2 linked regions of the Novipirellula caenicola genome follow. The protein of the gene in region 1 interacts with the protein of each later gene in a pairwise test. Links are inferred from orthologs where the notes say so. Each region holds a gene or a part of one and is shown on either strand. Other genes may lie near its edges.

The links.
Region 2: the proteins of gyrA (region 1) and ABEA92_RS03210 interact in binary tests that used the Escherichia coli proteins (3 or more experiments, as listed by UniProt). The link is inferred for Novipirellula caenicola from one-to-one orthologs.

The regions. Positions count from the first base shown.
Region 1 is NZ_BAABRO010000019.1:14,692-30,462, forward strand. The notes cover bases 8,355-11,625. They hold gyrA (DNA gyrase subunit A), read right to left. Parts: upstream 11,252-11,625; coding sequence 8,555-11,251; downstream 8,355-8,554. Also shown: ABEA92_RS25790 (efflux RND transporter periplasmic adaptor subunit), read right to left, coding at 1-432; ABEA92_RS25795 (TetR/AcrR family transcriptional regulator), read right to left, coding at 422-1,081; ABEA92_RS25800 (SLC13 family permease), read right to left, coding at 1,443-3,254; ABEA92_RS25805 (sodium:solute symporter family protein), read right to left, coding at 3,264-4,949; ABEA92_RS25810 (DUF3311 domain-containing protein), read right to left, coding at 4,946-5,179; ABEA92_RS25815 (hypothetical protein), read right to left, coding at 5,292-6,152; ABEA92_RS25820 (sulfatase family protein), read left to right, coding at 6,394-7,917; ABEA92_RS25830 (hypothetical protein), read right to left, coding at 11,818-12,276; ABEA92_RS25835 (acyl-CoA thioesterase), read right to left, coding at 12,394-12,825; peptide-methionine (S)-S-oxide reductase MsrA, read left to right, coding at 13,105-13,800; ABEA92_RS25845 (hypothetical protein), read left to right, coding at 13,823-14,392; ABEA92_RS25850 (MMPL family transporter), read right to left, coding at 14,555-15,771. UniProt on the Escherichia coli protein: A type II topoisomerase that negatively supercoils closed circular double-stranded (ds) DNA in an ATP-dependent manner to maintain chromosomes in an underwound state.
Region 2 is NZ_BAABRO010000001.1:971,235-986,978, forward strand. The notes cover bases 4,962-8,205. They hold ABEA92_RS03210 (DNA gyrase subunit B), read right to left. Parts: upstream 7,823-8,205; coding sequence 5,162-7,822; downstream 4,962-5,161. Other genes in these bases: rnhA (ribonuclease HI), read right to left, coding at 8,035-8,205. In the rest of the region: ABEA92_RS03195 (outer membrane protein assembly factor BamB family protein), read right to left, coding at 1-27; ABEA92_RS03200 (efflux RND transporter periplasmic adaptor subunit), read left to right, coding at 204-1,649; ABEA92_RS03205 (efflux RND transporter permease subunit), read left to right, coding at 1,820-4,927; more of rnhA, read right to left, coding at 8,206-8,499; ABEA92_RS03220 (hypothetical protein), read left to right, coding at 8,736-9,482; ABEA92_RS03225 (sensor histidine kinase), read right to left, coding at 9,554-11,305; ABEA92_RS03230 (SHD1 domain-containing protein), read left to right, coding at 12,300-13,949; ABEA92_RS03235 (GrpB family protein), read left to right, coding at 14,483-15,013; ABEA92_RS03240 (serine/threonine protein kinase), read left to right, coding at 15,100-15,744. UniProt on the Escherichia coli protein: DNA gyrase negatively supercoils closed circular double-stranded DNA in an ATP-dependent manner to maintain chromosomes in an underwound state.

The sequences.
Region 1 (15,771 bases):
TGCTTCGAGCACGCGAATCTCGATACTCTCTTTTTTACGTTCAGCCACTTCGACATCGGCCTCTGCCGATTCGACCGCGATGTCGTATTGAGCGGTTTCGATTTGCGCAAGCGGCGTCCCCGGCTGAATCAATTTGCCATCGGGATCCACGATCCGTCCGTCCACATCCAACCCCGGTTCAAGCACCCACTCGAGCCGCCCCGAAACCTCGAAACCAAGATCCTCGGTCTTCCAAGACTTGACGCTGCCGGACGCCATAAAGGACGACGGAGGCGCCGCATTGACCAACGTCATCACCGTCACCGGTTGAGCCGGCTTTTCGGCGAATTCAACTTGCGGTTTCTGACACCCCAGCACTAGCAGGCAACTGCAAGTCGACAGCAGCAGCCCCGCTCGGATGCGTCCCGCTGCCATCAATTCTTTACGATGCATCTTGGCTTCCTTTTTCAGTGGGCTGCAGCAATTTGACGAGTGTTCGTTGAAGTAACGCGTAGAAATCGATACGAAACTCGCGGTATTTCGCTTCTTGAAGGATCGCGGCGAGTTGCTCGGTCGGGTGCGCCATTGGCCACAGCCCCGCGACCACGGCATGGTACTGAAACAAAAAATCCTTGGCGGCAGTATGGGAAAGCTGCGGCAGCGATTGGTGAATCAACGTCACAAAGCGATCGGTCGGTGCCAAGAGAGACTCTTTGAATTCCGTGATCGCTTCGTCCGACAGATTGCGTTCGAGCACGAGCGACAAGACCACCTTCAAACGACACAATCGAGGATGCAACTTCAATTCGTCCACCAGCGCCGCGGCCACTCGCGTGGAGGTCGGTTTTCGCAACCGACCGACCCGCTGTTCGAGCCCCCCAAGCCAGGCCTGCAACTCATGTCCGTACAGCGACAGAAACACTTCTTCTTTGGTTTTGAAGTAGTGGTACAAACTCGCTTTGCCCACGCCCGCTCGCTCGGCAACATCCCGCATCGAGATATCCGCAAGTTCTTTTTCATCGAAAAGTGACGCAGCAGCATCCAATATCGCGCTCGTTCGCTCGGCTTTTTGCGACGGTTTCCTTGCTCGTTGCCAATTCATCCCCAACCTCGTTCGTTCTCTGCCGTTTGCAATCCACCCTTTCGCCGGCAATTCCGACCGTCGGTCGGCTATTTATCGACCACCGGTCGACAATAGTTTAGTCAGGTCTCAAGGATGCTGTCTAGAGCAGCGTCAAAACGCACGACGGAGGTGTGCTGTGGGCCGCAAGACACCGGGCAATGCGTGGGATCCTGCCGCTCACGCGTCACGGCTCACTAAATCAGCAGTCTCTCGGAGTGGGTGAAGAGGCAACCGAAAAGCCGCGAGACCAAAAACGACGACACGCCCAAAGAACCAGCAAACAGGGCTTCGCCCAACGCGATCCATACCGAAAAGAAGGGTGGCCAAACCCGCCACAAAACTAGGGCGTCGGCAGCGCGACCGGGACAAACGGCCAGACTTGAGGGATGATCAGCATCGAAACCACAAACACGATGATGCTTAGCGGAAAACCAAATCGCACGTAGTCGCTAAAGCGATAACCACCGACCCCATACACCATCGTGTTGGTTTGATAACCGATCGGCGTCAGAAAGCTTGCCGATGCCGCGATCATCACCGCGATCACAAACGGAGCCGGATCGACCCCCAATTTCCCAGCCGTGCTGACCGCGATCGTAAACATCAATACCGCGGCAGCGTTGTTGGTGATCAGTTCGGTACAGATCATGGTGGCGATAAAGATGGCGGCGAGCGAACCGAGGTTGCCCCCTGCGATGCTGAGCATCCCGTTGGCGATGGCGTCGGCCGCCTTACTCTGCTCGAGTGATTCCCCGATCCCGATCGCCGCTCCGATCACAATCAGCACCGACCAATCGATGCTGCGACGTGCTTCGGACGTGGTGCAGCAGCGGAACGCGATCATGGCGATTGCAGCGATCAGCGCCGACGTCATGATCGAAACGGGAGTCAACGTGGCGGCGACCACCATGGCTAGCATGACACCGATCGACAACCACGCCAGCTCGGGACGACGCACGGCTCCTTTTTCCACCGTGCTAACCAGATAGAAGTCATGCGACTCGCGACGGCGATGCAGGAACGAAGGCGACGCTTCCAACAACAACACATCGCCGACCTCTAATCGCACATCCCCGATTTTGCCGGTCAACCGTCGACCGCCACGAGCCACCGCGACCACCGCCGCGTTGTAGTGCGAGCGAAACTTGCCTTCGCGAATGGTCTTGCCCAACAGGGCACAGCGTGAACTGACGACCGCTTCGACCAGCGTCCGCTGCCACGTCGGCACTCGCAATTTACGCGCTTGGTCGTCGGGAATCGTCAAGCCGCGAATCTTTCGCATGTCGACAACGCTATCGAGGGCCCCAACCAAAATCAAAACGTCATCAGCGCGCAAGATCTCGTTCGGCTTGGCTGCGGCGATGATCCCGTCTTGCCGCTGAATCTCGGCAACGTACAGTCCTGGCAAATGCCGCAGCCCGGCCTCTTGCAGCGTTCGCCCCACCAGCGGTCCGGTGGGATCCACTTCCATTTCGACGGTGTATTGCCGCGGGTCATCTGAAACGCTGACGGCCGCTTGCCGCTCGGGCAGCAACCATCGAGAGCAGCCGATGATGTAGATCAGCCCCACGATGGCAGCAGGAACGCCCACCGCCGCAGGCTCGAAGAACGCCATTTGGGCGCCGTTGAGCTGCTCGTACTTGTCCTTGATGATCAGATTGGTGCTGGTCCCCATGATCGTGCACATGCCACCCAAAATCGCGGCGTACGACAACGGCAACAACAATCGGCTGCTACTGACCGAGACACGTTTGCTGAGGTCAGAAACGACCGGCATCAACGCGGCAACCAACGGAGTGTTATTCAAAAAACCACTCAGCGTCGCGACGGGAACAAGCAGTCGCACCTGCGCCCCGAACAGATTCCGGGCCTTGCTAAGCAGCCACCCGGTGGCAAGCTCGGTACCGCCAGTGAACTCGAGCCCCGCGACCACAGCAAACAGCAGCGCTACGGTGATCAAGCCTTTGTTTCCGAAGCCTGCGACTGCTTCTTCGGCGGTCGGCAGCAGCGGCGACCCACTGATCTCTTGGGCCAACATGATCAGCCCAAGAAACATCAAGGCGAGCAAATCGGTTGCCGCCACACGCATCGCGAGACACACCAGCAGCGAGCCAGCGACGATGACGGTCAACCACGCTTCCCAAGTCACCATAAATACGGACTACGCTCGCCCTGGAAAAAACTTCTGTAGCGTTGCCTCGGTCGGCGGTTTTGTCATCAGCGAGACAACAATCGTCGCCACCGCCGATGCGATGAACATCGTCGCCACAGGCATCGTGCGAATCACCTCGTCACCCCAAGGGATATCAACAGACCAGTTTTCGATCTTTGCGAAATCCGATTGGGCAAACAACACACACCATGTGACAAACGCGGTGACGACTCCTGCATAGGCACCCCATTTGGTCAGTCGAGGCCAATAAACCGCAAGCAAGGCGAGCGGGAAAAGGCTACTGAATCCACTGAAGCACCAAATGCCAAGCTGGAACACACGTGCTTGAGCTACGTCCGTCAAACTTAGAACATACGTGATCGCAACCACGGCCACGATAAAGCATCGCGAGATCAAGACAATTTGCCGATCGCTGAACCGGTCCTTGCCGGCATAGTGGACGACAATGTCGGTGGTGAACATCGTTCCGATGCAAAGGAATTGACTATCCAAGCTCGACATGATTGCCGCCAAAATCCCGGCTAACAAAAACCCGCCCAGCACGTCGCCTGAGAGCGATTTGACCATGAATCCTAATACCTTGTTGGGCTCTGCCGCGATCGGCGGCGGAATATTGATCAGCCCGCTGGTGGCCCAGACTCCGATCAACACACAGGGAATCCAGACGATCAAAATGAACACCGGGTGCACGACAACTGGCAACTTGAACGCGCGACCACTTTTGGCGGTCAACCAGTGCTGGAACAAGTGCGGGAACATGCCGACCGAAAAAGGAATCAGCATGTAGGTAAAAAACAGCCACGGATCCATCTTTTCGCGGGTGCGGAATTGAGCGGGAGCTTCGACCGACTCAATTTGATCCGACAGCGTCACTTCGGCACGAACACGTCTCGCCCGTGGTATCTCTTGGCTGACAATATGTAATGAGTCAAAAAGCCCGCTCGGAGGTTCAGTGCGGACCACCCGTTCACCGTTACGCGTTTCGTGAGCCCGCCCTTCGGCGACCGACTTTTCGGCGAGGTTCGTTGCGATCAAATAGAACGCGACAATACCGAGAATCATGAACACAATCGTTTGAAACGTGTTCGCCCATGCGGTGCCTCGCATGCCGCCAAAGAAAACGTAGATCAATACGACCACGCAAATCACCAGCTCGGTCAACCACGGAGGAATCCCGCCGTTTTCGGTTAAGCCCGGAAAATCGCCACGTGTGGCTCCTTCGATCGCCTTTCCTGCCGACACGACGCCGACCAATAGATAAGGAACCACCAAGGCAACCAGGATGGGGAACAACACCAAACCGATGTTGTTGCTTTCCAAACGGTCGCGAAAGAATCCGACCTGAGTGGTGTATCCATATTTCTTACCCCACGACCATAGCTTCACGCCTAAAACGAAAAAGCACAGCGAGTGGATGATGCCTGAGGACGAAGCCAACATGGCGTAGACTCCCACGCCTTCAGAAAACGCCTCGCCAGTAGAGCCGACCAGCGCAAAACCGGTCATCGTCGTTCCAAACAGCGACATCAGCAGCAGGAAGGGGCCAATCGAATGGCTCGCCAACATGTAATCTTTCGACGTTCCCTTGAATAAACGCGACGAAAACAGACCTAGGAACAGCAACATTCCCAGGTAAACACAGATAATCGTGACTTTGATCATTCCTGGACTCATACCGCACTCTCCTCGTTTTCGGTGGCTGCCATCGCGTCATCTTCGAGGTGCTGGGGCCACGCAAACGTTGCAGCGAGGAACCAAACCACGCTAGCGGCAATCGAAATCCCCGCGTGATAGGCAAGCGTGAACGGCAGGAAGCCGAAAACTAATCGGTCGTTGCCCCAATTCCAAACATCTTGATGGATCACCACCAAGAAGAGAACGAGACCCCAAATGAGATATTTCATGACACGCACTCTAGGTTGGATGGGCAACGAGTACAGAAGGAGGGTGAATTTGAGCTTCGCATTGTAGTCAAATTCCGAGCGGGAATAAGATGCCGTCGCGGAGCCCTATTTTTTATCCTGCAATGTTCGACCGCTGAGTTTTTCCGCCGACCGCTTCGATTGCACAGACCGCGAAACACCGTGGCCCCATAATCCACCTCCATGCGGGGTACACCTTTGGCAAAAGGTGGCCATTCTGCATCCGCTGACGCAGGACTGCGGGATTCAATCCGGTGAAAAAATTGCGATTGGCAACGGCTTGATGCACCAGCGATTGAAGCGAGTCGGCAGCGACTTGTTGCAACTCGGGCAACGTATCCGAAGAGACAAAATCGGTGATCAGCAGCATTTTCCCGCCATCATCGACCAGTGCATCCAATTGGGCCAAGTGACCATCGCGCACCGCTAATGCCAACTCGGCGGCCCGCGGATGGCTTGGCCCAACCGCAATGAACACGGAATCGATCAACTGAGACAATAGACAGGTCGAAACCACCACATCCCAGCAGCCAAGATCAATTTGGCGTGGTAAATCGCGGGCCTTTACCACCAATGAATCCAGCGTTTGCTGAGCCGACGAGGGTTCGGCGCGAAGCAAATCGAGATCCGAAAGGATGTACGACAAGTCGATGTGACCATGCGGCGTCACCCGGCGGGCAGCCGCGGCCGACAAACCGCCGACACACTGACGAATCGCGGCGTCGTCGAGATCCACCAACGCAATTTCGTCAAAATGGCTTGCCAACACCTCTAAGTCGACGTCGTTTCCGTTGCCGACCCCAAGCAAGCACAGTCGACGATGCGACCGGCTTGCGGTGTTTGCGATGATGCCCGTGACATGTTGTCGATGCGTTGAGAAAGCATCCCAGTCATCGCGGGTGCGTTGATTTCGTTCGAAATGAACGCGAGCGATTGGCGATTGCGAAGAAGTCATATCAGAAAAATGGGCCAGCCTGGGCAACCGCGTGAAACACTGTCATCGGCATCACGCGCCAAAACGACAACACGACGCCGTTTAGCGAAAGTATACTAGCCTTCATCGAGCCAATGGCCACCTTACTTGGCGGCCGTGCCACCTTGCTTGGCGGCGGTTCGGGGCGATTCTTCCCGAACGCCCATTTCCCTCCTGACACTCCTCGACAAATTCCCTCCCCAAAACGTTTGCCTTGACCGACATGAAACGCCTTGCCATTCCATTCGTTTGCTTCCTTTTCCTGTGGACATTCCTACCGGTTCCGCCTGCGTTGGCTCAGACGCAAACGGCACCCCCGAACATCGTTGTGATTTTCATTGACGACATGGGATACGCCGACATTCAACCGTTTGGCGATACCAAATACCCAACGCCGAACCTGGACCGGATGGCTGCCGAAGGCCGTCGCTTTACCGATTTTGTCGTGTCCTCTGCGGTTTGCTCTGCATCACGGTCGGCCCTGATGACGGGCTGCTACCACCGCCGCATTGGCATCTCAGGTGCACTTGGACCTAAATCTGAAATCGGCATCAGCGAAGCGGAAACCACGCTGGCCGAGGTCTGCAAGTCGAAGGGATATGCGACTGCGATCTTTGGAAAATGGCACCTTGGACATCACCCCAAGTTCCTGCCAACGGCGCACGGATTCGACCACTATTACGGCATCCCCTACAGCAATGACATGTGGCCGCTTCACCCTGATTTCCTTGCGAAACGCCGAAAGAATCCCGCCGCGAAATCACCGTGGCCCAAGCTGCCGATGATCTCGGCAACACGTGGCGAAGGCTACGAAATCGTGAATCCGGACATCCAGCCTGAGGACCAGGAACAGATGACCAAGCAATTCACGCAGCGAGCGGTCGACTTCATCCAAACCAACGCCAAGCAGCCATTTTTTCTGTATTTGCCGCATCCGATGGTTCATGTTCCGCTGTATGTGTCAGACGACTTCAAAGGAAAAAGCGGGCAGGGGATCTTCGGTGACGTGGTGATGGAAGTCGATTGGTCGGTGGGCCAAATCATGAACGCCATCGAATCGATCAATGCAGCCGAAAACACCCTCGTGATCTTCACCAGTGACAATGGCCCTTGGCTGTCCTACGGAACCCATGCAGGATCCGCAGGGCCGCTTCGCGAAGGCAAGGGAACGATGTTCGAAGGCGGTTATCGCGAACCGACGCTGATGTGGTGGAAAGGAAAAATCCCTGCGGGAACGACGTGTGACAAACTATGCAGCTCGATCGATGTGCTGCCCACCATTGCTAAATTGATCGGTGCCGAAGTGCCCAACGATGCATCGCAAACGATCGATGGCAAAGACATCCGGCCGCTGATGTTTGGCGAAGCCAATGCTTCGTCGCCTCACGATGCGTTCTACTGCTACTACAGTGGCGGCGAATTGCACGCGGTTCGCAACGAGCGATTCAAGCTGACGTTCCCTCACCGCTACCGCACGCTGGCGGGACGCGATGGTGGCGACGGCGGCACCCCGGCCGCGTACGAGATGACAACCATCGGATTGTCGCTGTTTGACCTGGACAACGATGTCGCCGAGACCACCGACGTGAAAGACAAGTTTCCCGAAGTCGTCAAGGAATTGCAGGCCGCTGCAGAGCGAGCCCGCGACGACTTGGGCGACAAGTTGACAAGCCGCAAAGGAAGCGGGCTGCGATCACACGGAAAACTCGATGCTGGCGACGAGCGATTGCCGCTCGATTGGAACTAGAGTACTGCCGGCACTCCCTGAAAAGCTCGCATCACTAGAGGTTGCAAAGCCTTTTAGTCGTTAAGCAGGTCGGCAGGTGTCTTTCGGTGCATTAGCCGTTTTGGCCAACGCGATGAAGCATTCCAGAGTCGTGTGTCGCCAGGTCACCACAACCGGAGCGTAAGTTTCGAAGTTGCGTGTTTGTATTTAGGGGCAAAGCCCCGGACGTTTACCTAGCCCAGCCCAACGGGCTGGGACCAAGAAAACCAATGAATTGTAGGGCCAACGGTCCGGCCGTTTACTCGGATCTACTGACGTCGGCTGGTAAATGGCCGGGCCTTTGGTCCGAAGAACGTCTAAACGCGCAACAACAGAAAGCGTAAGCGAGGGAATCTCGATATTTTCTCGGTCCCTCGCTGACGCGTCGGGTTGGGATAAATGCTTCGCAGCGTTGGCCGAATCAGCTAATAGGATTTCACCCAACTAACCCTGCACACCTGCTTAGAAGCCGGCAATTTAGCGAGACTCCCGCCGCCACTAGAGACACCGGAAGCGGTGCGTGTCTTGGTGGCACCGTACGGTTACCTCTCCCAAACACAGTTTGAGAGAGGCACCCCGTCTATGCCACCAACGCAGCCCGATTAGATGAATACCGGGCTTATGACTCGTCACCAGCGGGCTCACCCGAGTCGCTTGCATCGTCACTGGAATCCGATGGCGGCTGAACATCAGTCGCTTCGGATGCTGATGCGACCACGGTTCCGTCGACCACGCCTGCAACCTCGGCTTCAGAAGCTTGTTCTTCGGATTGCTCTTCAGGTGGAACACGCACGACCGCGACAAGACTATCGCCGCTGTCGACGTTCATGATTCGTACGCCTTGCGTATTTCGACCGATGACATTGATGTCGGCGGCCTTGATCCGCTGCAGCTTGCCTTTGGCCGTCATCATGAACAACTCATCTTCGTCCGTGACCCGAGCGATTCCGATGACCGGTCCATTCCGAGCACTGGTGCGGATGTCACGAAGCCCCTTGCCGCCACGTTTTTGCGTGCGGTACCGAGCCCCCGATGCGCTGCTCTCTTCTTCGCCGGCTTCGCTGTCGGCCGCTTCGCCATCGGAGCCAGCCTCGCCAGAATCGCCGCTGTCGGCGGGAGCATTGGGACCGAAGTACGTCCGTTTGCCGTAGCCGTTTTCACAAACGGTCAACAACGTCGCTTCGGGGTCGGCCACGACCATGCCAACGACGCTGTCGTCGCCCACCAGCTTGATTCCTTTGACGCCCGAGGTGTTTCGTCCCATCGGACGGGCATCGGATTCACGGAACCGGATCGCCATCCCGGAACTGGTGACCAGGATCACTTCGTCGCCAGGGCCGATCACGGCGGCACCGACAAGCTCATCGCCTTCGCGTAACTTGATTGCAATGATTCCGCCCTTCTTTGGACGACTGTACTGCTCGAGCGGCGTTTTCTTGACCAAGCCACTGCGAGTGGCCATCACCACGTAATAACCCGCTTGGTCGAAATCGCGAATCGCCAAACATTCGGCAATCTTCTCGTCTTCGCTCAGATTCAGCAGGTTGACGATCGCACGCCCCTTGCTGTCTCGCGCTAGCTGTGGCAAGTCGTAAACTTTTTGCCAGCGGACTTTGCCAAGCGTCGTCAGGAACAACAGGTAGGCATGCGTGCTGGCGACAAACAGATGCTCGATCGGATCCTCATCATCTGTCTTGGCCCCCTTCAACCCTTTGCCGCCCCGACGCTGAGTGTTGTAAACGCTGGTGGGGGTCCGCTTGATATAGCCGCGATGGCTAATCGAAACGACCATCGTTTCCTCGGTGATCAGATCCTCGAGGTCGATATTGCCGAGTTCTTCGTGGCTGATTTCGGTTCGACGCTTGTCACCAAATCGACGCTTCATCTCTTCGAGATCGTCTTTGATGATCCCGTTGATTCGCTCTTGGCTGCTAAGGATATCGAGGTAGTCGATAATCTCAGTCAACAACGCCGCGTGTTCGCCGGAAAGTTTCTCTTGTTCGAGATTGACCAATTGGCCAAGCGTCATTCGCAGAATCGCGTCGGTCTGCACACTCGTGAGCGTGTAGTTTTCTGCTTCGCCACGCTCGAGCACAAATTGAGCAAACCCACCATCACCGAGAGCTCGCTTTAGCATCGACGCCGGACACTCGATTTCCATCAAGCGTTTCTTGGCTTCAGCTTGGTTGGTACTGCTGCGGATCGTCTTGATGATCTTGTCGATGTCAGCGAGCGCCAACAACAAACCTTCGACGGTGTGTTTACGGCGACGTGCACGTGCCAACAAGAATTGCGTTCTGCGACGGATCACCGTCACACGATGTCGCAAGAATTCCTGCAGGATTTCCTTGATCGTTAGCTCACGCGGCTTACCATCAACCAACGCCAAGAAGATCAGCGAAAACGTGTCTTGCAGTGGCGAATACTGATACAGTTGATTCAAAACGACATCAGGATCGCCGTCGCGTTTCAGCTCGATGACCAAACGAACCGGCTCGTTCAAATCGCTCTCGTCGCGAATCCCCGAGATCCCTTTGATCTTGTCGCCGTTGACCAGTGCAGCAATCTTTTCGATGACGCGGTCACGGTATTGTTGGTACGGAATCTCCGAGACAACGATCCGCGTACGACTGCCCTTCATCTCTTCGATGCGGCATTTCGCTCGGACCACAATCGTACTGCGTCCGGTCTTGTACCCGCGACGGATCCCGGCGCGACCACAAATGATGCCTCCGGTCGGAAAGTCAGGACCGGGAATGATGTCACAAATCTCGTCGATCGTCGTTTCCGGATGATCAACCAAGCGGATCAACGCTTCACAAACCTCGGTCGGATTGTGCGGCGGAATGCTTGTGGCCATCCCAACGGCGATCCCGCCGCTGCCGTTGATCAGCAAGTTGGGGAAGCGGCTCGGAAGGACCGTGGGCTCAGTGCGAGCTTCGTCATAGGTCGGAATAAAGTCGACCGTGTCGAGCTTCAAATCGTCCAACATGGAAGCCGCTACCGCGCTCAAGCGAGCTTCGGTATATCGCATTGCCGCCGGCGGCAGGCCCGCGATACTGCCAAAGTTCCCCTGCTTGTCGATCAGCAGCGAACGCATATTCCATTCTTGAGCCATCCGCACCAACGTCGGATAGATCACACTTTCACCGTGCGGGTGATAGTTACCCGAGGTATCACCAGAGATCTTAGCGCATTTGACTCGTTTGCTGCCGGGGCCGAGGTTCAAGTCGTTCATTGCGACGAGAATCCGTCGCTGACTGGGTTTTAACCCGTCGCGAACATCGGGCAACGCGCGGCTGACAATCACGCTCATCGCGTACGTCAGATAGCTTTCACGCAGCTCGTCTTCGATCGGCAAGTCGATTAGGCGAAACGCGCCCGCACCGCCATCGATCCCGTCCTGAAAACCCTCAGGGCCATTGTTTTCGCCCTCGCCATCTTCTTTGTTAGTTTCGTCTTCTGCCAACGTCGTGTCCTAAGAGGAGTGCTGGGTGCGAAATGCTGTCTTTTTGGGAGCTAAATTGTTTCGTAAAACGGGGACCGCCCCTGCTTCCTTCGAAGGGCCAGTCCCCGTTTTAGAAAAGCTTGATTCGAACCCCGAATTCAGCCCCAAAGTGTACCCTTTTTTGCCTTGCGTCACAACGACCCAAGCGGCTGGAGGCGTTGTCGCAAATCCTTACATATCAGATACTTGCGACCGATTCATCGGAGGGGAGCGATTGCCAGCCGCGATTGCCACGTTCCACGCCGAATTCGTGAAGGCTCTGCCTCGACAGAATCTCGCTATTTCAACTTGGGCAAACTAGCAAAGCGGGCCGTGGATGATGCATGACAAACACCCCTGCAGAGGTGCACCCTGCGGATACACGTTTTTTTCGATTACGCGTCTCGTACTTGTCGGTGTGACGCTCCGTCACGGCGATTGAGCCAAGCCATCAACACGCCGCCGGCCATCGTCGAAAGCGATTCACCCAATGTCCACCACAGCGGCATGCCCGCCATCGCGTCGACCACGAACTGGGCCGCGCCGAATGCGATCGTGCCGGTGGCCAAGTAGCGAACCAATGGCCGATAACGCACTAGATCGCTGGCCAAAACCAACAACCCGATACCCACAAACCCGTACAAGATCGACAGATGACGAGCCAGATAAAACGTCAGCGGCGCTGCGGGAAACGAGTCAATCCCCAGCACTTCGGCAATCTCGATCATCCATTGCTCAGGCATGACCGCGGCCGGAAACGCCAACAATGTCACCATTCCGACGAACCGCAAGAACCATCGAAGCGGCACTAGGCGACGGTCCAGAGGAAGGGGATTCGAATCTTGTTCAGACATGTTCACCGGCACTCGGTTCAAGTTCTAGATGAGGTTCATGGTCCCGCGAATGCTTGCGAGCTAACAATTTGCCGCCTCTGCTGATTGCCCTCCAAAAGAAACATCTCAAGCGGTCGATCACGCCCAAGGCATCGGCGGGGTTTGCGAGATCTGCATTTTTTCTCGCACCTGATCGGGGATCGCTACCACCTTGTGAACTCGCAGATCGACATAGACCCAGCGAGTTTCTGCCCGTGCCAAGACGCAGCGATCTGCGGGGCGACAAATCAAATACTTTCGCGTCGACGCATACCGATCAATCTCGCTGATCCACGTCCGAATCACCAATTCGTCGCCAGCCAGTGCGGCCGCGCGATAGGTAATATCGTGTTTCCGCACCACCCAACCGAGCCCCTCAGCCGCAGCCGCTTTCGCATCCCAACCATTGGCGGCGGAATGTTTCGAGGCGGCCCAAAGCGTCCATTGGACATAACGCAAGTTGTGCACATGGTTCTGGGAATCGATTTCGTCGGGGAGCACAGCGTGAGCGACATCAAAATAACAGTGCATCGTTTGCGTTGAACCTTTTTCGTAATCATTTTTGCCTTGAACGATCAAGCCGCACGCTCAATCGCGTTGCCCCCCGTCGCCGGGATCCACGTTGGTGCGTGTCAAAAAGCTTATCGTTTCGAGAACTAGCGAGACGCAGAATTGCCGTGCCAAGGAATCGCCGTTTGCCTATGATAGTACGTGAGGCGAATTGGTCACGCCGTGGGCAGCCACTGAAACAACGCCCCCCTTCGACAATCGACCCCGAAAAGCCATCCCCCCCTTTAGCGAAACCGAACGATGAATCACCGTCCTTTACCCTCTAACGCTCTGTTCTCTGTTCCTGCGGCCGCCGCAACAGGGTTGCTGCTCTTCGCTTTGACCGTCAGCCAAGGGGTCACGCCGCCGAAAAGCGTTGCCGACGAGCCATCCGCCGACAAGGCGAGCGAGAGCGACAAACCGACAGAGGCCGTGGCGACACTTGCGGGCGGATGCTTTTGGTGCACCGAAGCGGTGTTCGAGCGAATCGACGGGGTCAACGATGTTGTGTCGGGCTACATCGGCGGCACCGACCCTAACCCCAACTATAAAAAAGTATGCACCGGGCAAACCGGGCACGCCGAAGCGGTCGAAGTTTACTATGACCCGAACAAACGCAGCTACGAAGAGATCCTGAAGATCTTTTTCAAGACCCATGATCCTACAAGCTTGAACAAACAGGGTTACGACGAGGGGACTCAGTACCGCAGCGCGATCTTCTATCACGACGAAGCCGAAAAGAAGGCCGCCGAAAAGTTCATCGAAAAACTAAACAAGTCAGGTGAATACAACCGCCCGATCGTAACCACCTTGGAAAAGGCCGAGAAATTCTTTCCCGCCGAGGAGTACCACCAAGACTACTATCGACGAAATCCGACTGCGGGATATTGCAAAGCAGTCGTTCGCAATAAAGTTCGCAAAACGAACCGTGAATTTGGCGACATGCTGAAAAAGTAACCTCGATACCCCGAGTTGAACCATGGCGTCCGCCCGACTTTCGTTGATGATCGCAATCGTCGCGTTTGCGATCTTGCGTCCGGGCGGGACCGCCACCGCACAAACGGTTCAACTGCCATCGATTGAAACCTTCTCTTACTCGGGCAGCGTCTTGGTCCCCGACCGTGGAACCACTTACCTCGGTGGCAATCGCTCGGCGTCTTTCGGATCCAATCGCAATGGACTGCACCACGGATTCGGCTCGTCACAGAGCATTTCCCAGGCCACTGCTTCGGCGACAATCATCGATTTGGCCGAGATGGATCGTCAAATTCTAGGCGGCACTCCCGAACAGTTTTTAACACGCGAACGCGAACGTGAGCGTTCTGCAGCGGCACCGCCGACGAATCGAGATCCGGATTATCACGGCAAAGCATTGGTGCGTCATGCACGCACGCAATACCGCCAAGGCAACATGTCGAGTGCGTTCGCCGCGTACCAGCAAGCGATCGCCGTGCTGTCGCCGCATTTAAAGAACTTGGCTACCGCCGAATTCAAACGCGTCTTCGGTACGGCCGCCGAGCAAACCCTGCATATGGCAACGCTTCGCTAAGCGATACTCAGTGAGATAATCTTTCTGTGAGATAACCTCTCGCAGCAAAACTCGCCAATGGCTTGCTGCATTTGGATCAAACCAGTAAATCGCCAAGCGTTTCGTCCAGCTGAGATGCATATTGAATTCCAGGCTGGCAGCCTGGACTACCTGGGCACGCCATCAAGGATTTGCTGCGGCACGCTTTCCGACGATTGCAATGAAGCTCGGTACCAGGATCGTCCGGACGTAGAACGTGTCGATCAGCACCCCCAAACCGAGCGCGAACCCGAGTTCGACAATGCCTCGCAGCGCCGCTCCCGTTTCACTTGGAAACCCAAAGAAGGTCGCGATCGGTGGAAACCATACCGACGCGGTCATGCTGAAAAACGTCGCTGCCATCACCAACCCACACGCGGTGATGATACCTCCGGTGCGAGAAACAGCGCGTCGCAGTGCGGCTAGCCACCCCAACCGCTGCTGTTCTTCTAACACTCGCGTCACCAGGTACACGTTATAGTCCTGCCCGACTGCGACCAAAATCACGAACAAGAACAACGGCAGCTTCCAATCCAACCCAACGTAATCCGTGCCATAGGCCGCACGGAAAAACAGAATCGTCAGCCCCAGCGTCGCGTAGTAGCTAATCAGCACCGTGACGATCAAATACAGCGACAATCCGATACGTCGCAGCACGACGACCAAGACCAAAAAGACCGCTACGACCACGGCAATCTTGATCCGCCGGTTATCTGAAAGCGTCACTTGGCGAAGATCGATAATTGACGGCGTGGTACCCGCCAGCAGGACTTTCGAGCCATGCCAAGTCGACTCGGGATCTTCGGCAAGCTGGTTGAGGAAGCGTTCTAGATTCAACACAAGCGATGCTGTTTCGGTTGAAAACGGGTCTCCTTCGATAATGATATCCAGCCGCACCAATCGATGTTTCAGCTTGGGAACCTCGCTGAAAAAGTAGCCTTGAGCAATCCGATGATTCTGCAGCGCGCGACGCCGCCACGCGTCTCCGCTGAGCAGCCCCATGTCACGATCGGGCGGGAAATCCCCCATCGGATCATCCGCGGTCCGTACCGTTGCCACCCCAGGCTGTGCGTACAATTTGGTGGCCAATTGTTTGACGTTCTTCTTGACCGCGTCATGCGGTAAATCATCGGGACGAACGATCAACACCGTGACGGGATTGATCTCGCCAATATTGAAATGTTTCGCCATCAGACGCAGCCCTTGGCGGCTGGCGGCCGAGTGGCTCAATTGGCTGCTCAAGTCATACGTCACCGAACGTTCGTTCAATAGCCCATAGATTCCGGGGACGATCAACAACACGCCTCCGAGCGACAATGCGGTGACCGGGTACCGCGTCAACACCAACGCAATCCATCCCC
Region 2 (15,744 bases), on another replicon or contig:
AACCATCGCACAAAATAGCAAACGCATGACAAAATCTCTTTGAATTCTTGGAAGGATCCCGATCATGATACCGCACCCCCTCGCCAGATGTGCTGTATTGAGCATGTTGGCTTCCTGATTCGACTTAAACCTCGGGAGACCTCCATTTTCATTGGCCCTCGTCGTCTTCTGATTTCGCATCATTAGAGGTAGAAGCTCGCTTGATGGCTAATCCTAGTACCCGCGAGCTTGGGGTCCTGAGAAGATGCAACGAGAAAGAATACAGTATGAAGTCCGCAGTGCGATGGGGAACGTGGGGCAAGCGGTTGCTGGTGATTCCGCCAATCGTTTTGGCCGTCGTTGCCTATGCTTGGTTAGTCAAACATTCCCCTCCGTTGACGGCGAAAACCGAGGCTGAAACCTCTCGGATGCTCGAAACGATGGTGGTTCAGCGAATGGACGTTCGTCCAAAAGTCAGCGGGTATGGAACCGCCAAGTACGCGCGTTCTTGGCGAGCGGTCACGCAGGTCGAAGGACGCATCGATCAAATTCATCCTGAGCTTCGTCCTGGATCCATGATCCAAGAAGGCGAGGTGCTGCTTGAGATAGACGATTCCGATTATCGCTCCTTGGTCGATCAGTTGAATGCCACGATTGACCAGCAAGACGCCGAGATCGAACAGTTGGAACAATCGATCGAGAACGCTAAGAAGAGTCTCGCACTTGAAAATGAAGCCCTGGGTGTCGTGCAGCGGGAATTCGATCGTGAACAGACGCTTTTGTCTCGGCAAGCGGGATCGGGTTCTGCGATCGATTCGAAACGTCGCGAATTGCTGGTTCAACAAAAAGCGGTGCAGGATCTGGAAAACAGCATCGCGTTGATCGGCCCTCAAGTCAAAGCCTTGCAGGCGGCTCGGCGTCAATCCGAAGTCCAGAAAACACAGGCTCAGCGGGACATTGAACGAACCACAATCACCGCGCCCTTTCGGATGCGTGTGGGCGAGGTGCAATTGGAAGTCGGGCAATACGTCAGTGTGGGCGAGAATCTGTTCGAGGGTTACAGCGGAGCCGAGATGGAAGTCGAAGCTCAGTTGTCGCTGTATGACATTCACCGGTTGCTTGTCGCTGAAGTTGACCGAACCAAGATCGATGAGCAATTTACTCAGGCAGCATTCCGGGAAGCGTTCGCGTTTGACGCGGTGGTCAACGTCGCAGGTAGCGAGTTGACCGAATCCTACAAGGGCCGCTTCTTGCGTGTCCGTGAAGTCGTGGATGCTCAGACCAAGATGGTGGGGTTCGTCGTCGGTGTCGAAAACGTTCCGCCACCCCAACAAGAGCATCCTCAGCCGCCATTGTTGGAAGGCGTGTTTTGCGACGTGGATGTATTTGGCACGACACTATCCGACCAAGTCGTGATCCCGCGTCGAGCGATTCGCAATGGATCGGTGTACCTGCTTGACGATCAAAATCGATTGACCACTCAGGACGTTGAGTTGACGTTCACGCAAGACGACTACGCGGTCGTTGCCTCGGGGTTGAACGGTGGCGAACGCCTCGTGATCGCAAATCCGTCGCCAGCGATCATTGGAATGTTGGTCGAACCGATCGAGGCAAAAGAGGCCGCCGAGGAATTGATCGCTTCGGTCGAAGCGACTGATACGGATCTGTGATCGCGTTTCACTGCTAAGTCAAGACAAAACGTAGTGGACGAGGCAACGAGTCCATCATCGTGGGACGCGTGGCCTCGGTAGAAGCCAAAATGCGGGACTCGTTGCCTCGTCCACTACCAAGCTGCCACACCATCCTTGAGACAATACTTCGCTGATTCGGAAACACTTTTGTGCTAGAGAAATTTGTCAATCACCGCACATTGGCCAACGTGCTGATGTTGTCCTTCATCGGGTTGGGGCTGTACGCCATCCCGCGACTGCAGAAGGAAACCTTTCCTAACTTTGACAGTTCGGAAGTCCAAATCGTGATGACCTATCGCGGTGCGTCGGCCGAGGATGTCGAGCAAGGAATTTGCTTGCCGATCGAAGACGCGCTGGACGGGATCCAGAACATTAAAAAGGTGACCAGCAGCGCCCAAGAGGGCTATGCATCAATCGTGGTCGAGATAGAGGAGCATGCCGATTTGTCGGAGGCCCTCAATGACATCGAAACGGAAGTGGAAGCGATTTCGGATCTTCCCGATGGAGCCGAGGATTTGTTCATTACCGAACTGAACCGCACGGATTCGGTGATGACGATTGCGATCAGCGGCCCCGTCGATCCAGACTCGCTGAAGGATTACTGCGAAGGTTTTAAGACACAACTCAAGCGATTGCCCGGAGTGTCGCTGGTCGAGATCCAAGGGTTCTCAGATCGACAGCTTCGCATTGAATTGGATGTCGAAGCACTGCGTCGGCTGGGTTTGTCAGCCGAGATGGTGGCCGCTTCCGTCCGTAGCCAGAATTTGGATTTGCCGGTCGGCACAATCGAATCCGAACACGAGGACATTTTGTTGCGGTTGGTCGAGCAACAACAGACGCCGCAAGACATTGAAGAAATTGTTGTCCATGGAGTGACCGGCCGGTCGGAAGTCCGGATCCGCGATATCGGACGCGTCGTCGACGGTTTTGCGGACGCCGAACAAGAGGCTTGGATCGCAGGCCAACGGGCGGGCATCATCCAAGTCAACAAGACGACATCGCATGACACCACCAAAATCGCCGAGGTGGTGCGTGAGTTCGTGGTCAAGGAACAGCAGCGGCAACCGCAATTGCAAATCACCATCACGAATGATGAATCGGACCTGATCGTTCAGCGGTTGACGTTGTTGGCCAAGAACGCATGGCAAGGCATCGTGCTGGTGTTCCTGGTGATGTGGGTTTTCTTCAACGTGCGACTTTCATTTTGGGTGGTAATGAGTCTGCCGGTCTCGTTCATGGGAGCCTTCTTTGTGCTGCCGCTGATCGGACAAACCCTGAACATGATGTCCTCGGTGGCGATCTTGATGGCGACCGGGATCTTGATGGACGACGGGATTGTGATTGCAGAGAACATTGCCAGGCATGTTTCGTTGGGGAAACATCCCATGCGGGCGGCGGTCGATGGTGTCAAAGAAGTCGCCGGTGGAGTGGTCTCGTCGTTTCTGACGACATGCTGCGTACTGTTGCCATTGGCAGTACTAGAAGGTCATATCGGAAAAGTGCTTCGTGTGATCCCGATGGTTTTGTTGACGACGCTGGCAATCAGTTTGGTCGAAGCGTTCCTGATTCTTCCCGCTCACCTCGGCCATTCGATAAAGCCCACCGATGCGAATGCTCCGCGAGGACTGAGAGCGAAGATTGACGCTGCAGTCGATTGGGTTCGTGAGAATGTGTTCGGCAAGTTGATTGATTTGGCGATCCATTGGCGGTTCCTGTCGATCGGGTTGTCGATTGCGACGTTCATCATGGCGTTGGCGATGGTCGCCGGAGGGGTCGTGAACTTCATACCCTTTCCTGATTTGGAAGGCGACATGGTCGAAGCACGTGTGTTGATGCCGCAGGGAACGCCGCTGAGCAAAACCGAAGCAATCGTCCGCGATATCAACGACGCGGTGGCGCGAACGAATGATCGGTTCCCAGATCAGCCGACCGGCGACGATCTGGTGCGTACGGTGATGTCCAAGTTCAATGAGAACAGTGACGCGGGTGAGTCGGGGCCGCACGTTGCGACGGTGACGGTTCGGATGCTCCAGCCCGATGAACGAAACACCTCTACCGCAGAATTCATTCGAGCGTTGCGGGAGGAAGTCGGGCGGGTTCCCAATGCAATTTCAGTCACGATCGCCGAAGCGACCCGTGGACCGGCGGGGCGGGCGGTCGAGGTGCTGTTTAAAAGCGACGACTTGCACATCGCTCAATCCGCCGCTCTCGAGACTCAGCAATGGATGGCTCGGTACTCTGGGGTTTACAACTTCAACACCGACCTTCGCCCCGGCAAGCAAGAGATTCGCTTGCACCTAAAACCCGATGCGGTGGCGCTTGGTTTGAATGTGCAAGCGATGGCGAGTCAGCTGAGCACAGCGTTCCAGGGGGCGAAGATCAGTGACATCCAAGCGGGAGTGGACCAATATGAAATCAATGTCCAATTGGCACCCGAAAGCCGGGACACGCTGGGATCGTTTTTGGACTTCCAATTTATTCTGGCTGGTGGGATTCAGGTTCCATTGCACTCGGTTGCTGATTTGGAAGTGACCTATGGATGGTCTAAGATCTCACGCGTCGATGGCTGGCGGACCGTGACTCTGACGGCGGATACCGACACTGACGTGGTGAACACGACCAAGTTGATGCGCGAATTTCAATCAGAGTTGATGCCCAAGTTGCTTTCGCAACATCCGGGGCTGAAGGTTTCACTTGGTGGCGAGGCCGAGCGGTCCAGTGAAACGGGATCGTCGATGGCATCGCTGTTCTTGCTGGGGCTGTTTGGTGTTTACGCCATCTTGAGTTTCCAGTTTGAAAGCTGGCTGGAACCGTTGATCGTGATGGCGGCGATTCCGATGTCGTTGATCGGAATGATCTTTGGACACATGTGGATGGGAATGGAGATTTCCATGCCCAGTTTGGTGGGATTCGTTTCACTTGCGGGGATTGTGGTCAATGACTCGATTCTGCTGGTGCTGTTTTTAAAGAAGGAACGCTCCGAAGGCAAACCGAGTTACGACTCTGCTCGCAGCGCAAGCCGTCTGCGTTTTCGCGCGATCATGTTGACCAGCATCACCACGATGGCGGGGCTGTTGCCGTTGACGCTTGAAAAGAGCACGCAAGCTCAGGTTTTGATTCCGACCGCGGTTTCGATCGTGTTTGGGCTGCTCAGCTCCACGATCTTGGTTTTGATCGTCATCCCCTGCGTCTACGTCGCGGCATGCGACGTCGGACTGATCCGACCGGACGATCACGAACCGAATCCGACAACCTAACCCATCAAACGTAGTGGACGATTGTCGTTGATTGCTCCGCAATCATAACGCTGGATCACTATCTCGATTTACATTGAACGTAATGGACGTGGACACGAGTCCCCAAAGCTTACCGCCATCCCGCAGGACTCGTTGCCTCGTCCACTACTGGGGCTTCGCTGATCGAAACCATCGTCTCGAGATGCAGACGCGTTCTGATCTCCAGAAACGCGTGATCAATTCCAAGTGACGTGATTACACGTCGAGATTTCGTACGTCCAGAGCGTGCTTTTCGATGAAATCGCGGCGTGGCTCGACCTTCTCGCCCATCAGCAAGCGGAACATTTCATCGGCAGCACCGACATCGGTCATGTTCACTTTGACAAGCGTTCGGTTGGTCGGATCGAGGGTTGTTTCGCGGAGCTCCTCCGCGTTCATTTCACCCAGTCCTTTAAAGCGAGTCACTTGCAACCCTTTCTCACCCGCCGCCCGAACTTCGGGAAGCAGTTCACGAAGGTCTTCCAAGGGACGCCGAACGTCTTCGCCACGGACCAATTCGAATCGCGCGGTCGTCGACCCCGTTCGCTCGATCGGAATTAAATCCTCCAGCGTGAACTGTAGCGGGGTCAAATCCTTCAATCCGCTGTTGATCGTCCGCACCTCGTGAAGCTCGGCCAAGTGGGCAAACACCTCGGGTTCCGCTTCCGATTCGGTCTTCGCTTCGCCAGCTTCGTCCGAGGTCAGCTGCAACTCGTCCTCGTCGACCTCTTCGTTATCGAGTCGCCATCCACGCTCGTTAAGCATCGTCTCGACGTCTTCTTGATTGTGGAACCAATGCTCTTCGTTTTCGTGGGTCAACAATAAAGCGGGCAAGCGGCCGGTCACGGGATCTTGGCGAACCGCATGAATCTTCAAACTGAAACCACGACGCTCGAGTGCCAAGATCGCATCTTCCATCGACGCTAGCGTGATACACAACTGCCGCATCGTTTCGCCTTCGGCCCGGCGTCCGTCTTCGGCTTCGAAATAGGTGTCGTTCAAACCACGTTCAAGCAATTGAGACTTCATCTCTTCTTCGCTTTGAATGTAGTAACGCGACTTGCCGTGCTGGACGCGGAACAAAGGCGGCTGAGCGACATAGACGTGCCCCGCGGCAACCAATTGATACATTTGACGATAGAAGAAACACAGCAACAGCGTGCGAATGTGACTACCGTCGACGTCGGCGTCGGTCATGATGATGACTTTGTTGTAGCGACGCTTGCTCAAATCTTGATCAGCCCCGATCCCGGTGCCGATCGCTTGAATCATCGACTGGACTTCTTCATTGGCCAGCACCTTGTCTTCGCGGCTCTTGTAAGCGTTGATGATCTTACCGCGAAGCGGCAGGATGGCTTGGTAATGCCGCATCCGGCCACCTTCGGCCGAACCACCTGCCGAGTCACCTTCCACCAGGTACACTTCGCACTCTTCCATCTTTTTGCTGATGCAATCGCGAAGTTTCCCGGGCAATCCGCCGCCGCCCAACGCGTCTTTACGTTTTCGCAGCAAGTCCTTCGCCTTGCGTGCTGCCTCGCGAGCTTCCGCCGCCAGCAAGCCTTTGCGAACAATCGTTTTGGCGACCCGCGGGTTTTCTTCAAAGTACTTGGCCAACTGTTCGCCCACGCCGGCGGCGACGATGCTTTCGACGTCGCTGTTACCTAGCTTGGTTTTCGTTTGCCCTTCGAATTGCGGATGCGGCACGCGAACGCTAATCACCGCGGTGATGCCTTCGCGGAAATCGTCGCCGCCAGGAACCGCGGATCCTTTGAATAGATTTTCTTTCTTGCCGTAATTGTTCAACGTCCGCGTCAACGCCGATCGGAACCCCGAAACGTGGGTACCGCCTTCGATCGTATGGATATTGTTGACGTAGGATTGGACGTTCTCGGTGTACTCAGCGCTGTACTGCATTGCGATATCGAACTGAGTTCCGTCTTTATCGCCTTGCAATTGAATCACGTCGCTGTGCAACACATCGCTGGCGCGATTGAGATGCTCGACAAACTCGACGATCCCACGCTCGTACTTGAAATCACCTCCTTCGCCATTGCGTTCATCATGGAATTTGATGTGCACGCCACTGTTCAGAAACGCTAATTCCTGAAGCCGTTTATAGAGCGTGTCGAAGCTGTACTTCGTCACACTAAAGATCTGATTGTCGGCTTTGAACGTTGTCTTCGTACCGGCTCGCTTGGTCACACGGCCTTTGACCACCGGACCGGTGGGGACGCCGCGCTCGTACTCTTGCGTCCAGGTGAACCCATCACGGCTGACCTCGACTTCGGCCCATTGGCTCAAGAAATTCACGACCGTCACGCCGACGCCGTGCAGACCGCCCGAGGTTTGGTAGGCCCCTTTTTCAAATTTGCCACCAAACTTCAACACCGTCATCACGCCTTCGAGCGTACTGACTTCGCGGTCGAGTTCTTCGGAAAGTTGGTCGTGACGCGTGACGGGAATCCCCCGTCCGTCATCTTCGACCGTGACGCTGCCGTCGGTATGGACCGTCACCGATACGGCGCTGGCGAATCCCGCCATCGCTTCGTCGATCGAGTTGTCGACGACTTCGTAAACCAAGTGGTGCAGCCCCCGCGTCGAGGTGTCACCGATGTACATCCCCGGACGCTCGCGGACGTGTTCAAGGTCCGAAAGGTGCTGCAAATCTTTGTCGGTATATTCCGAGTTTGCTTTGGGGGCGGTGGAGACTTGGATCGAGGCAACCTGTTGACCAGCGGCTCGCTCGACGGCTGCTTCAGGGGCCGCTTCGCCGCCTGCCGCTGGGTCAGAGGTCGAGGCAACTTCGGGAGTCGCGTTTGCGTCAGCTGCAGGAGGTGCGTCGTCGGAGGTGGGTTCCGATTGGGGGTCGTCGCTCATGAAAAGCCTGTATCGAGAACACTCGGGGAGTAGCCGAAAAAAGTTAATCGCTATGCGACGTATTCTAACGTTTTTCTCGACGTTCCGCGATGCCTCCTTGGCCTCCGTAAACAACACGTTTTTACGGTGTTTTAGCGGCTTTAGAAACGACTCGTCCGTTTCTCGATAAACCTGCGCGGAATCCCCACTTTTAAGCTCTAGCGGCAGCCGATTTAGCGAGCCGATCGGGGTAGGTATTTTTGGTACGCCTCGACCGCCAACTTGTCGCAGCGTTCGTTCTCGAGATGGCCAGCGTGACCTTTGACGTGATTGAAGATGATCTTGTGCTTTTGCATCAATTGATCGAGTTCACGCCACAGTTCCTCGTTCTTGATTGGCACCAACTTGGATCCGTCTTTGCGTTTCCAACCGCGACTCTTCCACCCCTTCATCCAGCTAGTCATCCCCTGGCCCACATAGGTACTGTCGGCATGCAAGGTGACTTCGCAAGGTTCCTTTAGCGATTCGAGCCCTCGGATCACCGCCATCAACTCCATCCGATTGTTGGTCGATTCCGGTTCGCCGTCGCTGCGTTCGAGTTCTTTATCCGTTTTTTTACATCGCAGAATGAATGCCCACCCCCCTGGGCCTGGATTTCCGCTACACGCACCGTCAGTAAACAGATCGACTTTTTTCATCCCAACTTACCTCATTCCTTTGAAACATCATTCTTGCCCCAAGCACCCCAGCCATTGGCCGCTGGATCTAACTGTCTAGTGAAAACAAAGGGGCGCCAACCCTGTAAAAACGGTTGAAACCCGTTCGACCGGAACAGCGAACCCGATACATTAACAAATGCAGGGCCTATCGAACATCGACCGCATCGTCGTCGCACCGACGCGGGCCAACAACCACGTTTCTGGGGGAATTCACGATGGACCGACCGACACCGCAACCCGATCGCATTGCCGATGGTCGTGGCGAGGAACATCGTGGTGGGAAGCGGATCGTGGCCTATTTTATTGTGCTCAGCATGGCGATGATCGCACTGGATCGGACCGCCGTCGTCGCACAAATGATCAACACGTCGGTGCCGCTTCAAACGATCGGAAGCAATTCGTTCGAAAACAATCAGTTCGGCTTCTCGCTGCAAGGCCCCAACTTCTTTGCCAATATCAACCCAGGCAACAACCCGGCTCCGTTTGCCCCCGAAGCTGTCAATTCGGGCGTGACTGGCAATGTGCGTCAGAATTTGGGCAACGGGGTTTCAGGCAATCTGCGTTTTAGTTTTGCCCAAGGCAGCAGCCAAACCTTTTCGAGCACCACGCCATCGGTGACCACCATGAATGGCGTCCCAGGATCGATTGTTTCGCAAACCGTCACCCCGTTTGTCACTGGGATCACCCCGGTCGTCGGGTCGTACCCCGTGCTGGCCAATCCGTCACAGATCAGCGGTCAATTGATTCAGCAGCAATTGTGGACGGTCCAGCAATCCAATGCCCAGCTTCGCGTCGACCAGTTGAAAGAATCGATCGAGCGAGCTGAGCGAGCGGCATCGCAAGGCAAAATCAAAATGGCCCGCGCGAACTACCTAAACGCAATTCGCATCGCCCCCGAACCGCTTCGGTCGTCGCTGCAACAACGCTTGGCAGCGGTACTGCAACAAGCCCGCAGCCGCTAGAGCTGCAAAACCAACAGGGGTCAATCCGCGGCCAGCGTTAGCCATCCGCGGCCAACGATGGCAGTGCCGTTCTATCCCGCTTGGTTGCTGGCGGCGTCTTGCAGTGCCGGAGGTATCGCCCCAGCCGGTGGCATCGAAATCGTCGAAGCGTTCGTCAAACGCCACGGCAGCGTGACCCAAAATCGGCTGCCGCGTCCCAGTTCGCTTTCAAAATCGACTTCGCCGCCGAGCAACTTCGCCAATTCTTTGACAATCGACAAGCCAAGCCCGGTCCCCGAGAACTCGCGAGTCAAGCCTTCGTCATTAAGTACCTTTTGGCTCTGACGAAACTTTTGGAAAATGATCGGTTGATCCTCTTCGGCGATCCCGACTCCGGTGTCACTGACGGACAACCGAAAGCGACCATTTTTCACATCCTCGATATGCACCGTGATCATCCCGCCTTCGGGTGTAAACTTGATCGCATTGCTGAGCAAATTGTTGAGGATCTGACCAAGTTTGTTTTGATCTTGGTACGCTTTGGGCAGATCATCCGGAATCTCGACCGTCAACGAAATGTTCTTTTCTTCGGACAGCGAGTGGATCATATCGCACTGCGCCGACACCAATCGCGACAGATCAAATTCAGCCCGGCGGACTTCCATTTTGCCTGCTTCGACCTTGGCCAAATCAAGGATATCGTTGATCATTTCAAGCAATAAACGCCCGCTTTTACGGATATTTCCCGCATACCGACGCTGTTTATCGTTTAGCGAATCGATGCCCTGCAGCACTTCGGAAAACCCAATGATGCTGTTCAGTGGCGTTCGCAATTCATGGCTCATGTTGGCCAAAAAGTCGCTCTTCAGCCGGTTCGCTTCGTACAGCTGGAGGTTCAACTGTGCAAACTGATCCACCCGAGCATCCAATTCGCGATTGACTTCCTGAATCTTATCCTGAGTCTCGGTGAGGTGACGAAGCATTCGGTTAAACGCGTCGGCCAATTCCCGAAACTCGTCTTCGGTATCGATCGTAGCACGTTGGTTGGTATCACCGTGCGTGATCGCATCGCTGACATCACGCAGGTGATACAGCGGTTGCAGGACCAAGTAACGGATAATCGCGTGCAAGACAAACAGCGTGACCGCGATAATCAACATCGCCAACGCAATCACGATCGCGCGAATCCACGTCGTTAGCTCATGTGTTTCCTGATACGGCATGCTGACGCGGAACACACGAAATGGATATTGCGACGCAAGCTTGTCGGGGTCCTCGTTGGGCGACGTCGAGATCGCGCCGCCGGTGGGGCTGTGACACGACAACACACATGTTGGTTTGAAAAAAACCGGCGAGTAATAGATGTAACGATCATCCACCGGACCATCTTCGGCAAACACCGTGGTGCCAAGAAATCCGATCCGGCTCATCGCCTCGTTTTCGCCCAAATCCAACGGACGCTCGACGTCGGGTCGGTCTTCGGCGATTTGGCGACTGAGCCATTCACGATACTGAGGCTGCAGACTTTTCAGCCGTGATAATTCCATCGCTCCGAGTGGAGTGCTCGAGGTCGGCAATTCGATTTGGGGCAAGTTGTCGTAGGGGGCCGAATCCTGCAACGCCAAGATTTTAAAGTCAATCTTGTCATTGAGCAGCTCGGATCGTAGCCCCTCAAGCAGGACCTTTTCTCGCTGCACGACGTCTTCGGGCAGTGCCGAGGACCATTGTGCGTCGCTGTGGATCATCATCAGCTCGGCCGCCGCGTAATCGCGTGCTCGTTGCCGGGTCGTGTTGGTGACCAGACTCTTGGCTAACAATTGGACCACGAAAAATGCAGCACACATCAAGACGAGCAGCGCAGAACCGAAAAAGAGCAGACATTTCCGCTCAAGGCTCATCGATGCAAAAACGCTCTTGATGAAGCGAAACATTAAAATCCAAGGCAATCGTAGCAGAGAAAAAACAACGAAATGGCGCGCACATCGATGCAACCGTCCCCCGTGATCCGCCCTCGACGAGGCCGACGGATCGCAGCACCCTCGAGCAACCTTTCACCGATCAAGCAAAGCGGGTCGCTTCCAAGTATACTTGAAATCGGCCGCGCCATCGCTTGACCTAACTCTTGAATGAGCAATAGTTTACCACGGTGAAACGAATCAAGGGACGGACAACGCATTCGCAACGAACGGACGGCAAAACCCGCCAACGAAGTCGATGCTGCGGTGACCACGCGAACCTTCGCATCGGGCTCGGCACGCATCCAGTCGCCCTAGTGTGACGAATTATTCCGATCCAGGGGAGGCGAATTTCGCCGCCATTTGGGGAATCCGCACCTCCCTGGACCATTAACCTGCGATCATTAAAACCCGACCTGATTGCGCAAAGCTCTCCATTTAACCTGGTTTCGCTGCTTGCTAGCTGATTTTCTGACAACTAGCATGTGGGGGCAGGGTGATGGCAGCAGCCTCCGGTCGAATTGATTTATTCGGTTTTCAGAAGAACGCCATTTCCCCAATCCCACCTTAGAAACTCGCACGCGAACCGCACTTCGGTGTGGAGGAGACAAAACGAATTATGAAACGCACGGCCCGAAGTCTATACCGATGGAGCCTCGTTACGACATTGACTTGCCTGCTCGGTATCAGCCCCGCATCCGCTGGATGGCTTCTACGACACGCATGCAGTGAACCGGCTCCCACCTGCGGCGCGCCGTGTCCCCCAATCGCCTGCCCACCGATTCATTGCCCCCCCATTCACTGCCCACCGGTCTATTGCCCTCCGGTCATCCAATGCCCTCCGGTTGCTTGCCCTCCCGTCGCCTGTCCGCCGATTGAATGCGTGCCGACGCCGGTGGGATCCTGCTGTGGCGAAGTCTCCTACGAAGCCGTCGACAATCAAGGCGTGTGCGACTACAGCGGCGTTGACCATGGGACCGTAATCGAATCGGCTCCGATGCAATACGACAGCGGAACCGAATACGCGGCCCCGATCGACCATGGCAACATGCCATTGGAATCCGAATTCGCACCTCCTGCGCCCGCCGACATGGGACCGACCGACACGCAATCGTCCAACGAAGCCGACCCCGCTTCGCCATCGGATTCTCCGTTCAACCAAACGCCGGCTGAGGAAGATCAAGATCCGCAGCCTGCACCTGCGATGCCCGCGGAAACCACGCCTGAGCCTCCCGCAACCGAACCACCTGCGGAGACTCCGGACATGCCTGAGCCACCTGCAACCGAACCGCCAGCAACCGAACCAGGTCCTGCCGACGATTTGTTTGGCAGCCCAGCTCCGGCGGAAACCGAGCCAGCTCCAACAGAGCCTGCCGCTCCGGCGGATGACTTGTTCGGTGAACCCGCTCCTGCTGAAACGACTCCCGCACCGGCGGATGATTTGTTCGGTACACCACCAGCCGAAACCGAGCCTGCTCCGGCCGACGACCTGTTTGGCACACCGCCGCCGGCGGAAACCGATCCTGCTCCGGCGGACGACTTGTTCGGCGAACCACCTGCGGACACCCCCGATTCGATGCCTGCCGAAGAGCCAGCACTGGACGATCTGTTCGGTAGCGACGCCGCGCCCGCCGGCGAAGAATCGGCTGCCAAACCGCCGATGGACGACGATATCTTTGGTGGTGCAGCCGACGCTCCGGCCGACGCCCCCGTTGAGATGCCAGCCGAGACGCCTGCCGAAGAATCGATTGACGATCTGTTTGGTGGCGATGCTCCGGCCGACGAGGCACCTGCGGCAGAACCTCCAGCGACCGAAGCTCCTGCAGCCGATCCAAGCCTCGATGACTTGTTTGGCGGTGACGCACCAGCGGCGGACACCCCAGCCGAAGACGCGGCTCCGATGGAAGCCCCTGCGACCGACGCAGCCGACACCAGCCTTGATGACTTGTTCGGTGGCGACATGCCAGCCACGGACGAAGCCCCCGCAGACGCTGCGGCCGACAGTGACGCCAGCATCGACAGCCTATTCGGCGAAGCCCCCGATGCTGCTGCCGACGCGGCAACTGAAACGCCAGCCGAGGCTCCGTCCGACGACCTAGACGGCTTGTTCGACACGCCCCCTGCGGACGCTGCCGAACCAGCGGCTGATTCGATCGATGATTTGTTTGGCACTCCAAGTGATGCCGACGAAGACAAATCGAAGACCGAAGAAGCGGGCACCTCGATCGACGATTTGTTCGGTAAAGCCGAACAAGCCAAAGATTCGTCGCAGTTGGTGGTTTCCGAGAAGACCACCGTTCGCATCACTTCGCTTGACGACACTCGCATGCGAACCTGGATCGACAACACCGGAAACTTCCGCACCGATGGACGTTTGATCGAAATCAATGCCACCAACATCCGGTTGCTGAAATCGAACGGCCGAAAGTGCACCGTGCCATTCTCGCGAATGTGTGCCGCGGACACCGCCTATGTCGAATCGATTGAAAAGCAGATCGAAGCGTCGAAGGTGGCGATGTTGATCAGCCGCTAATTGATCTAGCGGATCAAGCAATCACGCGAACCGGGCCAACGAGCAATTCGTTGGCCCGGTTTTTTGTTGGTCTCCTTTGACATCAACCGGGTGGTCTTTGTAGCGGAGCGATACGAAAATAGATGGCATTGGCCTTAGAGCCATCGGCTCGTTACCCGAGGCCTTACGACCTGCGGCTCATTACCCGAGGCCTTACGGCCAACGGCTCATTACCCGAGGCCTCACGACCAACGGCTCATTACCCGAGGCCTCACGACCAACGGCTCATTAGATGGGGCCTTGCGGCCATCGGCTCCGGAAGGTGATTGACGCTTTGATAAAATCATTGGACCGTCGCGACTTTCGATCCACGGTGAAATCTCCGTCAAACACTTGACGGTTGTTCGCGACGAAATGCCCGGCTGCGTCAGTAAACGGGGCCAGCGGTAACCAAGCCGTTTGCCAATTCGGCTAGACTAACATTCAGTGCATTACGCTGCACTTGAGTCCCCCATTCCTGGCTGCGGCTATGAACTCATCAAGGCAATTTTGTCATGGCCTCTCCTCCAGTCCGCTTGATGCATTTTGACCCGAGGTGGCGTCAAGAATTCGAGCAAACTCGCAGCAGCATCCTGCTGTCGTGCGAAGGCCGGGTGGTGGACGTGGTTCATGTCGGCAGCACGGCCATCTCGGGTCTGATCGCCCGTCCGACGATCGATGTTTTGGCGGGCGTAGCCGACATCTCGATGATGGAGTCCGCGGCACTGCTGATCGAAGGACTCAATTTTCGCCGCGAGGCGACACCGGCATGGGCGGGACAATCGATTGCGTTGTGCAAACCTCGTTACGCTACGCCTGACCACCCCGATCCAACCCATTGTGTCTATTTAATGCAGACATCCGCCCCTGCCTGGATTCAAGCGGTTTCCATTCGCGATTATCTACGGCAAAATGCGGAAACGGCACTCGATTTCGAAGAGGCCAAAGTGCGACGTTGGCGAAGCGGCGAGGGGGATCGGCAGCAGTACGAAGCGGACAAAGCGATCTTCTTTGCCCACCTGATCGACCAAATCGACGCGTCCTAACCTCGCTTGGCCGAGGCAAACTATAATCAAACCGAAACAAGCTGATTGTTTCTTTCACGTTCTCCAATTCCAGGCTCTAGTCTCCTATGCCGCGCAGCCGACTTGGCCCGTTAGCGATCGAAGCCAAACTGGGTGACCATCCGTCACAAAGTTCGGTGTGGCGTGCGATTCACGTACAGCTACACAAAGCGGTTGCCGTCAAAGTGTTCTCGTCGCCGTTTGGCGCGACCCCCGAAGCACGCACGCAGTTTGCCGCCGAATGGGAAACGTTGAAAACGCTACAGCATCCCGCCATCGCCCGCTGCTATGGCGGTGGATTCGAAGACAAAGAGGCCTACTTGGCTTACGAGCTTGTCGAAGGCGAAACGCTGGCGGCGGAAATCGAGCGACGCAGCCGTTTGCCGTGGGAATCGGTGCTCGAAGTCGCCGAGCCGATCATTGCGGCCCTGTGCTACTTGCACGAACGTGACATTGTTTACGGGATGCTTGGCCCCGACAAGATTTTGTACGCAGGATTGAGCCCATTGCTGGTCGATGTTCGCACCGATCGCATTCATTCCAATTTCAAAACCTCGCGTCCTCCCACGCCGCACGAAATCGCTTTTCGTCCGCCGGAATGGATCGACGACCCGACTTCGATTACCCACAAATCGGACCTGTATTCGTTTGGTGCCACCCTGTACTTTGCGATCACCGGACGACCACCGGTGCAAGGCGATACGATCGAAGAG